DNA from 2 places in the Thalassotalea agariperforans genome. Region 1 is predicted to be linked to the other one. Evidence: riboswitches for the same ligand, from Rfam matches in the RefSeq annotation. Region 1 holds a riboswitch; the other holds the start of a gene.
What was found. A riboswitch is a leader RNA that binds a small molecule or an ion and turns the genes downstream of it on or off. The one in region 1 is predicted to bind cyclic di-GMP.
Positions count from the first base shown of each region.

Region 2: it holds a riboswitch for cyclic di-GMP, as region 1 does, so the genes downstream of both, ACSLUO_RS04210 (DUF3718 domain-containing protein) here and ACSLUO_RS07890 (GGDEF domain-containing protein) in region 1, are expected to answer to the same signal.

Region 1 covers NZ_JBQMWH010000004.1:141,258-147,219, forward strand. Annotated here, with positions in the region: gene ACSLUO_RS07870 (protein adenylyltransferase SelO) at 1-267, shown strand, start outside; gene ACSLUO_RS07875 (DUF3630 family protein) at 255-551, shown strand; gene ACSLUO_RS07880 (sensor domain-containing diguanylate cyclase) at 657-2,270, shown strand; gene ACSLUO_RS07885 (2-thiouracil desulfurase family protein) at 2,276-2,743, shown strand; gene ACSLUO_RS07890 (GGDEF domain-containing protein) at 2,740-3,747, opposite strand; cyclic di-GMP riboswitch class I at 3,964-4,046, opposite strand; gene ACSLUO_RS07895 (tetratricopeptide repeat protein) at 4,310-5,962, shown strand, end outside.
Region 2 covers NZ_JBQMWH010000002.1:223,415-229,376, reverse strand. Annotated here, with positions in the region: gene ACSLUO_RS04220 (monovalent cation:proton antiporter family protein) at 204-2,174, shown strand; gene ACSLUO_RS04215 (patatin-like phospholipase family protein) at 2,210-3,358, opposite strand; gene ACSLUO_RS04210 (DUF3718 domain-containing protein) at 3,544-3,900, opposite strand; cyclic di-GMP riboswitch class I at 3,989-4,075, opposite strand; gene yhbY (ribosome assembly RNA-binding protein YhbY) at 4,324-4,617, opposite strand; gene rlmE (23S rRNA (uridine(2552)-2'-O)-methyltransferase RlmE) at 4,743-5,369, shown strand; gene ftsH (ATP-dependent zinc metalloprotease FtsH) at 5,458-5,962, shown strand, end outside.

The DNA of each region.
Region 1 (5,962 bases):
TTAGCTGAGTACCAAGCGCGTATACAAAGCCAAAACCTTGATGATGCTGCTCGTCATCGCCAACAAAACAGCGCTAATCCGAAATACATTTTAAGAAATTATTTAGCCGAAACCGCCATACGTTCAGCCAATACTGGGGACTTTTCAGAAATTGAGCTATTAAGAAAGCTTTTATCTAGACCTTTTGACGAACAACCCAACATGGCGGCTTATGCGAAAAAACCACCTAGTTGGAGTAAAGAATTGGAAATATCATGCAGCAGTTAATCAGTGTAAGCCTTGTCGATGACAACCTAGAAATTCGTTTTAAAGATTATTGGTATCAAGAAGATATTGAACAGCTTTATCAATTATTGTTTGAACAATTAACCGACTTTAGCTTGGTTGAATCCTTATTAGGTGCCGATCGTCAAACCTATCGATTAACCTGTCATAATCAGTATGTCTTATTACATTTCGATTATTACAGCCAGTCTTGCTGGTTTAATGTTGAAGCGGCAAGCGATCAACCTTTATTGTCAAAATTGATAGCAACCTTTCAGCCAAATTGATATAAATTAATAAAAAATTACAACTAATATTTATCAGCTATACTGAACTGTTGAGCAATAAAAACCAGAATAACAACAAAGAGCCAAAAAGGCCGTATGATTAAAATGAATTTACGTAATAAAGTCATTATATTACCAACTATTATCATGTTGGCTATTTTTATTGTCGGCATGATAAGTATCGAGTTTTATTTAAAAAATGAACTCACTAAAAACCTACAAACACGCCTTCAGAATTTATCTTCGTTTTCACTTGCAGCCATAGAACTTATTGATAATTCATCATCTGAAACAACTAACCCTAAATTTGACTTATTAGCGGACCAAATTGGTAACTCAAACAATATTAGAGTTACTTTTATTGATCAAAACGGCACGATAATAGGAGACTCAGAGCTAGCTTTAAATGAATTAGCTAATGCTGAAAACCATAATAACCGGCCAGAAATTATTAATGCTATCAAATTTGGTACCGGTTCCAGTATTCGTTATAGTCAAACTTTGGCGCAAAATATGGCTTATTTTGCTTCTTATGACGCTAAAACTGGCTACATTGCCCGTGTTGCCCTTAATAGTAATATATACCATCACACCATCATAAATTTACGTTGGCGGTTTACCATTATCAGTATCATTACCATCATTGTTATGGTGATTTTTGGTGTTTTTTCGATGCGTTTAATTACCAAAGCGGTAGATAAAGAACGCGAGGCACAAACACAAGTATTAGCCAAAAAAACGCGAGAAATAACATTAATACAAACCTTATCGACCATGTTAAACGGCTTAACCTGTATTCACGATGCCAATCGAGTTATCAGCAATATTTTACCCAAATTACTACCAAACTATAGTGGTGCAATTTTTTTGCAAGAAGAAAACAATCGCTTATTACAGCAACTTTCACATTGGGGAAAAAGTTGGTCTGATGACATTTCAGTGCCAAGCCGATGGCGGCAAAAAATAGCATCCGAAATAGATCTGATCGTTACAGATGATCTACACATTATTAATAATGTTATTTATGCCGGTTTAAAAACTCAAGATACTGACTTAGGAGTCATCTATTTAATTAGTCCAACAGCCGATATTTCGGAAACAGAGCAACAACTATTAAAAAATATTACCCAACAAATTAGCTTAGCCCTCGTTAACCTGTCCGTTAAAGATCAATTGCGTAACCAAGCCATTCGAGATCCATTAACAAACCTATATAACCGGCGCTTTATGTTTGAAACTTTTGAACAAGCAATAAATCGAGCAGAAAGACACAATAGTTCGCTGGCCGTGTTAATGATAGATATTGATGATTTCAAAAAATTTAATGATATTCACGGTCATGATGCCGGCGATCATGTATTAATGGAAATTGCTCACATTCTAAATACTAAAAGTAGACTAGAAGATATAGCCTGTCGTTTAGGTGGTGAAGAATTTTGTATTATTTGTCCCGACAGTGATTTAAAAAGTGCATATGCTCTAGCTGAAAAAATTAGAGAATACATTAATAACTTATCTGTTATTTTTGATAACAACATTTTAGGGAATATCACGATTTCCACTGGTATTTCAATATATCCAATCCATGGTAAAGACACTCACGCCTTGTTAAAAAATGCTGATTTAGCTTTATATAGCGCTAAAGACAAGGGAAGAAACATCACGGTAATTTCTGAATATAGCGCAGCAAAACCATTAACTGTTAATAAGGCCACCTAGTTTAAATGCATAAAATTTTAATTAGTGCCTGTTTGTTAGGCGAAAACGTGCGTTATAACGGCATAATCAAAAAATTAGAACACCAAGTACTGAAGCAATGGCAAGCAGAAAATCGCTTAGTAGTGATCTGCCCTGAGGTTGTTGGCGGCTTATCAACCCCACGAGCGCCTGCAGAATATAATAAACAGCTTGATAAAGTCATTACCTCAACTGGTGCTGATGTCACTCATGCTTTTCAATTAGGCGCCAAAACAGCGCTTACATTATGCAAAAATCATCACATTGAATTTGCATTATTAAAAGAATCTAGTCCATCATGCGGCAGCCATACCATATATGATGGCAGTTTTTCTCAACAAAAAATTGCAGGAGCGGGCATAACCACCCAATTATTAAGAAAAAATAACATACGCGTATATTCAGAAGAAAATATAGCCGAACTGATTGCTGACCTAAAGCTGCGGGAAAGTTAGCTAGCTAATACTTGATTGTGCTGTTGACGTTGGAAGTTTTTTAATAAAATTCGCGTTTTGGCTAACAAAGCTTGTACGTTTTGTTTAGCTTTTAATTCGTTTACACCAAGAGAAATAGTTAATTGCGGTAAACGAACACCGGTTTTACTACTAATAAACCTTAACTTTTCTACCCCATGACGTATTTTTTCAGCTATTTCAGCCGCGGTAGCTTTTTCTACACCCGGTAATAAAATTAAAAACTCATCGCTTCCCGTTCTTACCGGCAAGCCACTTTCTCCAACATAACTGGTGACCTTTTTAGCCACTTTAGATAATAGAACATTGCCAATAAGTGGTCCAAATTTGTTATTCAGTTGTTTAAAATGATCAACATTAATAACAATCGCAGCAATATTTTGCTCTGGATTTTCAGTTACCCAGGTTTCCATATGTTTATTTAACGCTTTACGATTGTATAAACCGGTTAGCGGGTCTAAAAATATTTCTTTTCTGATCTCTTCAAGTTCCGCTTTTAGCTGCTCAGTATGCTCTTGCGTTACCGCTAATTGTTTAGCTACCGCTTCTTGCTTAACTTTAAGAGCGTTAGAGGCATGATAAATTGATGATATAGCTTGAGTAATTTCTACTTTATTTTTGGATTGTAAATCAGTGAGATTTTCGTTGATATGATTGATGAACTGATTAACTGAACCTGATGATGTTTCACATTGCTGCTTAACTTCAGATAAGACATTGGCTAAATCTGTTACTAAATCATCACGAAACTGGCTCTGCCCTAAAATATATTGCCGAAATAGCTCTTCAAGAAAAAATTCATCGAGGGAGTTTTGTACTTGTAAATAGGAGTCGATATCACTCATCAGTTTATCATGGCTGCCAGCAACGTAATGATAACTGATTGAATAGTTTATAGGGTTTGCAGGAATACACCACTCTTCAAGCTGCTGAATAGCCAGCGCCATCTTATTTTTAGCTTGTGGTATATTATCTTTATACTTCAAAATAATTAGCTAACTTTTTTATTATTATTATTAAAAAATGTCATCTAATGTTGATGACTTATTAACCATTCTGAATTTTAGATAAAATATTGTAAAGCTTTATCTTGCATTTTTATGAAATTAACTAAGGAATTGAAGTGAAGAAAGGAAAAGGAAGCACGCAAAGTACCGTATAGCCAACTGACTTAATAAAGATAAGCCCCCACTATATCTAAATTTGGCAGTTCCGCTGTCCTAGGTTTCCCCTTAGACCGGTAACTTTGCGTCTCTAGTTTTCACTAGATTTGCCTTTTCAAGCTTTAGTAGCTCTATTGGCATTATTAATCAAGCCAAAGGACTTGTAAACCCTTAAAGCTAAAGTATAGTGTTATTTATCCTGATTGTTTTTAATTTAACGACTCTTAGATTAAGAAAAGATGAGAAAAGAGTTTAACTAACCGTATGAAATAAATATGCTTTTGCTATTTAATTCTAACTTTAGATAGTTTCCCCTAATACTAGGAACAACCATCTTAAGTTCTGATTAGTTACAGATTCATCGGTTTGACTGTGAGAAAGAGACTTGATATTCAACAACTTAACAAGCCAAATTTTACTATTTATTTTATTTGCAATTATTCCCTTTTTTTCTCAAGCCAACAATAATTCATTAGAAGATATTGATGCTAACATATTAAAAATACGTAGTTTTTTAGAATTGGATAGTGAGGAATTACCCCATCAAGAAGTATTAGCCCTCACAAGTCATATCATTCAACAGCGTCATTATTACGATCAAACCACTCTTGCAAAAAGTTATATTTTATTAGCTGACATTGCGATTAATCGCGGCGATCTAGCAAAAGCACTGCAATTTTCGCAAGATGGTCTCAGCCTTAATATTACAGAGCCACGCATTAAACTAAATCTATTGCTTAAAACCGCATCAGGTTATTACGCAAAAGGTAAGTTTCAAGAAGTAAAAAAAATAGCAGATAACATTATACTGCTAGCAAAAGACGAAAGCTTAATCAATTATCGTTTAAAGGCACTTGGTTATCGTGCCGTTGTTTACGCGCTTATTGTCGATTATGCCAACGCCTCAAAAGACTTAGCACAAATTGAAAAGATCCTAGATATTCATCAAGAGTTCTTAGATCATATTGATCTATTAGAGATATTAGCTACTGCACATCATTATTTAAGTGATTATGAAACCGCCATTTCAATGCATTTAAAGTTACTCAATTTACGTTATCGTTTTGCTAAAACGAGTGATATTGGTAATAGCTACTTTGCTCTCGCTTCGGCATATAAGCAGCTTAATCGACTGGATGATGCTTATGATGCTTTCTGGCAAGCTAAAAAAGCATCTGAGGCAGCTAACTCTCCCATCAAACAAGCTTATGCTGAATTAGGCTTAGGTGAAGTATTATTTCTACAAAAAGATTATCAACAAGCATTTAAACGATTAAGCAAAGCGAAACAATTATTTAGTGGCCGTAATTTATCAAAACCTTATTTAAGTACTTTGATCACTTTAGCTAAAGTAAATATACAATTAAAAAAACATAAAATTGCAGATCAATTATTAGTTCGCGCCGAATATATTGCCAAGCATTTAGATTTATCCGCTGAACAAATCGAGTTATATCAGCTCTTGTCAGAAATGTATGCTAAGCAAAATCAACAGAAAAAAGCTTGGCAAATGTTAAATCGATATATCTCGTTATACCGAGAATTACATAAACAACGACACTCAATCTTTGAACAGCAGTTACAAACCGAACAGGCGAGTCAACACAACCGTAAGGTCACATTACAGCTGGCACTTAAAAGCGAATTACAAGCGCAATACGCAGAAAAGTTTCGTGAACGTAAACAGTTAACTGATTTATTAGTGCTGGTGATTATTATTTTAACCGGCTTATTACTTATGACATTACTGAAAAGGCGAAATCAGCGCTTAAGCGATAGCCAAAATGATATCGAGCAACCTCTCCATATACTGCCCAATAGCGCACAAACTAAACAGCTTTATCAAAAATCCTATAAAATGGCGCGAAAATATCAATATAAATTAAGTGTCGCGTATTTAATTATTCACAACTGGCAAGAACTCACCTTTAAGTGCAATAAAAAAGAATTAAATGAAGTACGTAATACACTCGCTACCGTAATAAACGAATATAAAGGCGAGTTTGATTTAGCGGGCTTATTAAATGACGGTGAGTAT
Region 2 (5,962 bases), on a different contig from region 1:
GCCTATTGAATAAATAATCTTTTATTCACTATTAATCTATTGATTATTAGTAAAAAAATAAATGATGTATGTGTTTATTACGTCGTAAAACCTCGTCAAATAAATGTCATTCGATTTCATTTCATCGTAAAATAGTGTAGTTTTAAAGTATCTGTAGCGTAAGTTTTCGCTATGTTAATTACTTCACCTGATTAAGGAATTCTGTGACTAGTAATTTTGAAATATTAGCCATTTTAACTAGTGCCGTTGTGTTTGTTTTCTTATTTAGAAAATTAAACTTACCGGCTATTTTAGCTTATTTAGTTGCTGGCACTTTAGTTGGCGAGCACGGCTTAGCTTTGGCTGATGGCCACATTGATTATGATCATTTTGCTGAATTGGGCATTGTCTTCTTATTGTTTACTTTAGGTTTAGAGTTCTCTCTACCCCGCTTAATTGCGATGCGGCATCTGGTATTTAGTGTTGGTGGTAAACAAGTTTTAATTTCCCTTATCGTATTTACTTTAATTGCTATGTTGGTTGGGCAAAGTTTTGCTAGTGCTTTTGTCATTGCCGGTATTTTAGCCTTGTCATCAACGGCAATTGTTATTAGACAACTAAGTGAAAGCGGGGCGATGAAACGAAAATCAGGCCAAATCTCGGTTGCTATTCTACTGTTTCAAGATATTGCAGTTGTTCCCTTATTAATTATTATCCCTATGCTAGCGCAAGATGTTGGCCATGCCATGATTTATGAGCTGCTTTTTGCCTTGATCAAAGGCATATTTGTTGTAGCTTTATTAATGTTTGCGGGTAAATCTTTATTACCTCGTTTATTTAATTTAATTGCGCAAGTGCGTACTGATGAACTGTTTGTTTTAACCACTTTATTGGTGACGTTAGTGGCGGCAGCATTAACGCAATGGTTTGGTTTGTCGATGGCCTTAGGCGCTTTTCTCGCCGGTATGATGTTAGGTGAAAGCCAATATAAACATCAACTAGAAGCCGACATTCGGCCTTATCGAGATATCTTATTAGGTTTGTTCTTTATTACCGTTGGTATGAAGCTGGACGTTCGCTACCTTATTGATTCACCTTTGTTGATCTTAGGTGTCATGGTAGGTTTTATGGCGATAAAAATTATTATTATTAAGTTTTTAGCCGTTTCCGCTGGAGAAAGAGCAAAAGATGGTTTTGCCAGCGGCATTATGCTTGCGCAAATGGGCGAGTTTGGTTTTGTCTTAATCGCATTAGCTAATCAAGTTAATGTACTACCGGCGGAAACGGCATCTGTGCTGTTAGGTGCGGGGATTTTGAGTATGGCACTAACGCCATATATGATCGAAAACGCAAGGGCTTGGTCGTTGAAATTGACCAACGAAGAAGCAAAAAATAATGATGAAGCGTTACAAACATTGCCGGAAAATAAAGAGCTAAAAGATCATGTTATTATCTGTGGTTTTGGCCGGATAGGGCAAACGGTAAGCCGATTTTTAAAACAAGAAAATATTGATTTTGTTGCTATTGATATTGACCCTTTAAGAACGACTAAGGCGCGTAATGCTGGCGAAAATGTGTTGTTTGGTTCGTCTCGTCAATCAGAGTTATTACATGCGGCTCACCTTGATAAAGCTAAATTGGTGGTCATCGCTTTTGGTGAAGACAAGCAGTCGTTGGAAGTGATACAAAAAGTAAGGTCGTTAGCTCCAAAAGTGCCTATTTTGGTCAGAACACGTAATGATGATCAATTAGCTAACCTTAAAGCCGCGGGGGCTGATGAAGTGGTGCCTGAAAGTTTAGAAGGTAGCTTGATGTTAGTTTCACAAGTGTTATCTCTTACTGGCGTGCCTTTTTCTCGCATTGTTCGCCGTGTGCAAAATGAGCGAAAAAGCCATTATAATCATTTACATGGTTTTTTTCAGGGAGAGCACACCGATATGAGCCCTGATGCCATTGAGAGGATTGAATTTGCTCATGCGACATTGATCACCAGTAATTGTTATGCGCTTGGTAAAAGTATTGGTGAATTAAACTTAGCCCTTAAAAAGGTCCATGTGGTTGCTTTAAAACGTGCGGGCATTGAAACCGAGTCACCGGATGATTCCACAGTGTTAGAGCTTCAAGATACTTTGATTTTCCGTGGTAAACCAAGACGAGTAGAAAGAGCCGAGCGTTTTTTACAAGAAGGTATTTAACCTTAACTTGGGTTATTCAAATAACTCAAGCTATTTTATAGCGATAAAAATGCGCGAATTTCAGCTTCTTTTGCCATAGTATCTTCGAAACCTAATTGGATAAGATGCTGGCAAAAGCGTTTTTCGAATAATAAATAACTCACTAAACTTGAATCTGAGTCGTTAGTAATACCGATAGAGCGCAATAAAATTCGAATAGATAAAGGCAAATCATAAAAGTAATCGACAGCGATGTTATTAAAATCGTGACTTGGATTTAACACTAAGCTATCTATTTGTTTTAAGCTATGCGTTTTTTTATCTTCATTGTTAATTAAGGATAAAGTGTCATTTATTCTATTCATCCGTTCGAGATCACTTTGCAAGGTATCAGCAAAAATAGTATCTAATAAATGCCCTGCAATAGTGGACGTTGTTGGTGGATGAGGATTGTTTTCCATCTGATGCATTGGCTCTTTAGGTTGCTCAACCCCAATGATTAATAATTTTTCTGCTCCTAAATGAATTGCTGGGCTTAAAGGTGATAATTGGTGAATTGAGCCATCACCATAATGCTCTCGATTGATTTTAACCGATGGAAACACTAACGGGATTGCTGATGACGCTAATAGTATATCGCTATTAATTCGAGAACGTTTACCTATGCGCTTAGCACGTTGCCATGGCTTTATATCATTATTACCGTGATAAAAACTTATAGAATCACCACTTGAATAACTTGAAGCGGTAATTGATATTGCGGATAAATAACCTTTAATAATATTTTCATCTATTTTTCGATAGTTAAATTCGGCATTTAGTAATGCGCGTAACGGCGCATTGTTTAATAAACTACGGGCGGTTTTATTGGCATAATCGGCTTGAAAACTCGCCAACATACCTGAAAAAATATGACCAAAGGCACGAATACCATCAGAGCAATAAATTTTATTTGTTTTTAGATTTTTCCAAAACCACTCTAATTTTTTGACTCCAAGATGAAAGCAAGATGCATAACAAGCTAATGCGGTTGAATTAATTGCGCCAGCAGATGTACCACAGATAACAGGAAAGGGGATCCCATGATTACGTGGTATAAACTTGGTTATAGCTGATAATGCACCAACTTGATAAGCCGCGCGGGCACCACCACCGGTAAGAACAAGACCATGCTTACTGTTAATATAACTATTTTTATTTGGCATTAATGTTTATATTTTTTAACTGCTTACTATCAAATCTATAATTATGAGTGTAACAAATATGTAAGGGAATAATAGTAGGGAAGTGTCTTATTTGTGCAATAAAAAAAGCCAGCAATGCTGGCTTTTTAAATTGACAAAAATTATCAACCAGTAAAAAACTATTACTAGTGTCTACTGTTTAACAATTAGCTACTTACACGTTCGTTAGCAGCATCAAATAAAGGTGTGCCTGATTGAAGAAGCGCCAAGTTAGCAGAAACAACTTTCTTTGGTAATTTTGAAATCATCAAAGAACCTGTCTCAACTGAACCTGCAGTTTGCGCAAATTCTAACAAGTTCTGACCATTACATTGAATTCCATCAAAAATACTACGTATCTTTAATTTGTTCGATTTTAAGAATGAACGCATACGTTTTTTATCATCTGCTGCAACATACTCACAAATGCTCTGAGCAATATTGTTAGCCTGTGCAACCGGTGCTGTAAATGCAGACGTTAAAGTTAAAACTGTTATGGTAGAAGCTAGTAATAATTTTTTCATTTTATGAACCTTAATAAATAGGAGGATAAAAAAGAAAAAACCACAGTACCTTTTAACTAAATCCGTTTACGAAATAACATCCTGTCGGTTAGGTGACTCCGCTGTCATAGGTTAAAAAACCCTTAGACCGGTGGTTTTGCGTAACACATTTTCACGTGTCTTGCCTTTTCTTGTCACTTTCATTATTAACCGAGTAAAAGCTAATAGCAACCTTTTTTGCACAATTATGAGACAATTTGTAAAAATTAATGTCATTTGTTGTTTAAAAAAAATTCGGTTTGAGAGGGGGAACACTGATAAATAAAGGTATGTGAGGGATATGATGCGCTAACACATTAGTTGAAAAAAATTAATGTGTTAGCGTGAAAATAATTGTCTCATATAGTTCATACGTTAGTAGATTAACGTATCTGAATAATGATGTTATTTTGGAATTATTATTTTACGTTCTTCAGATTGACGGTAAATAATTAAGGTTTTTCCAATAACCTGAATCTTTATTGCATTTGTTTCTCGGCAAATGGCTTCTACGATCAGATTTTTTACTTCTTTATCATCCGTAGGGATTTTTATTTTGATCAGTTCGTGATGACCTAATGCATAATCGATTTCCGCAACAACCGCTTCGGTTAAGCCATTACTACCTAATAACACAACAGGTTTTAACGCGTGAGCTAAACCTTTTAAGTGCTGGATTTGTTTTTTATTTAAGTTCATTAACAATTTTCGTTACAAGTTTCTTGAATTCTCCCTATTTTACCCTCATCTAGTTTGTAATACTATGATTTGCTAAGTGCAATCGTAAATAATTATCAATAAATTAAAGGTTCAAAGGTTACCCATTGAGTAAAAATAAACACACCGCGAGTAGCACACGTTGGTTAAATGAACATTTTGAAGATGAATATGTAAAAAAAGCTAAAAAATTAGGCTTGCGTTCGCGTGCGGTTTTCAAAATTGAAGAAATTAATAATAAAGATAAATTAATTAAATCAGGCATGAAAGTTGTAGATTTAGGTGCTGCTCCTGGAGGGTGGTCAGAATACGCAACAAAAGTTGTTGGTGACTCAGGCCAAGTCATTGCTTGTGATATTTTGGCGATGGATCCCATTGCTGGTGTTGAGTTTCTTCAAGGTGATTTTCGAGAAGAAGCTGTGCTTGAGGCATTATTAAATAGAATTGATGGCAAAAATATTGATGTAGTTATGTCTGATATGGCCGCTAACTTTACCGGTAATGATAGTGCTGACTCAGCAAGAAGTATGTACCTTGTTGAATTAGCATTAGATATGTGTCATCAAGTATTGAAAAAAAATGGCGCATTTGTTGTTAAAGTGTTCCAAGGTGAAGGCTTTGACCAATTTATGAAAGATGTAAAGTCAGCCTTTAAAGTTGTTAAAACCCGTAAACCTGAATCTTCTCGTGCGAGATCAAGAGAAGTTTATCTTGTTGCTACCGGCTTTAAGTAGCTAGTACCGAGATTTTATAGTAAATTAGTCCCAAATAATTGGTCGCACCCAAAGTATTAAGTAACAAGAGGTTGTTAAATTGAGCGATATGGCAAAAAATCTTATTTTATGGTTGGTTATTGCAGTTGTGTTAATGTCTGTTTTCCAAAGTTTTAATCAAGGAAACAGTAACGAACAGCAAATAAATTACACAACGTTTATTGATGATGTTCGTTCAGGACAAGTTCGAAAAGCAAGTGTGGACAGAAACGGTGTTATTACCGGTGTGACTCGTAGCGGCGAACAATTTGTTACGTTAATTCCTGGTGGTTATGACCGCGATTTAATTAATGATCTCGTTAAACAGGGCGTTGATGCTTCAGGTAAAATGCCAGAAGAGCAAAGTTTATTAACGTCTATCTTAATTTCTTGGTTCCCGATGTTATTACTTATTGGGGTGTGGATTTTCTTCATGCGCCAAATGCAAGGTGGTGGCGGTAAAGGAGCTATGTCTTTTGGTAAATCTAAAGCACGTTTATTAAGTGAAGATCAAATTAAAACGACTTTTGCTGATGTTGCCGGTTGTGATGAAGCCAAAGAAGAGGTTTCTGAAT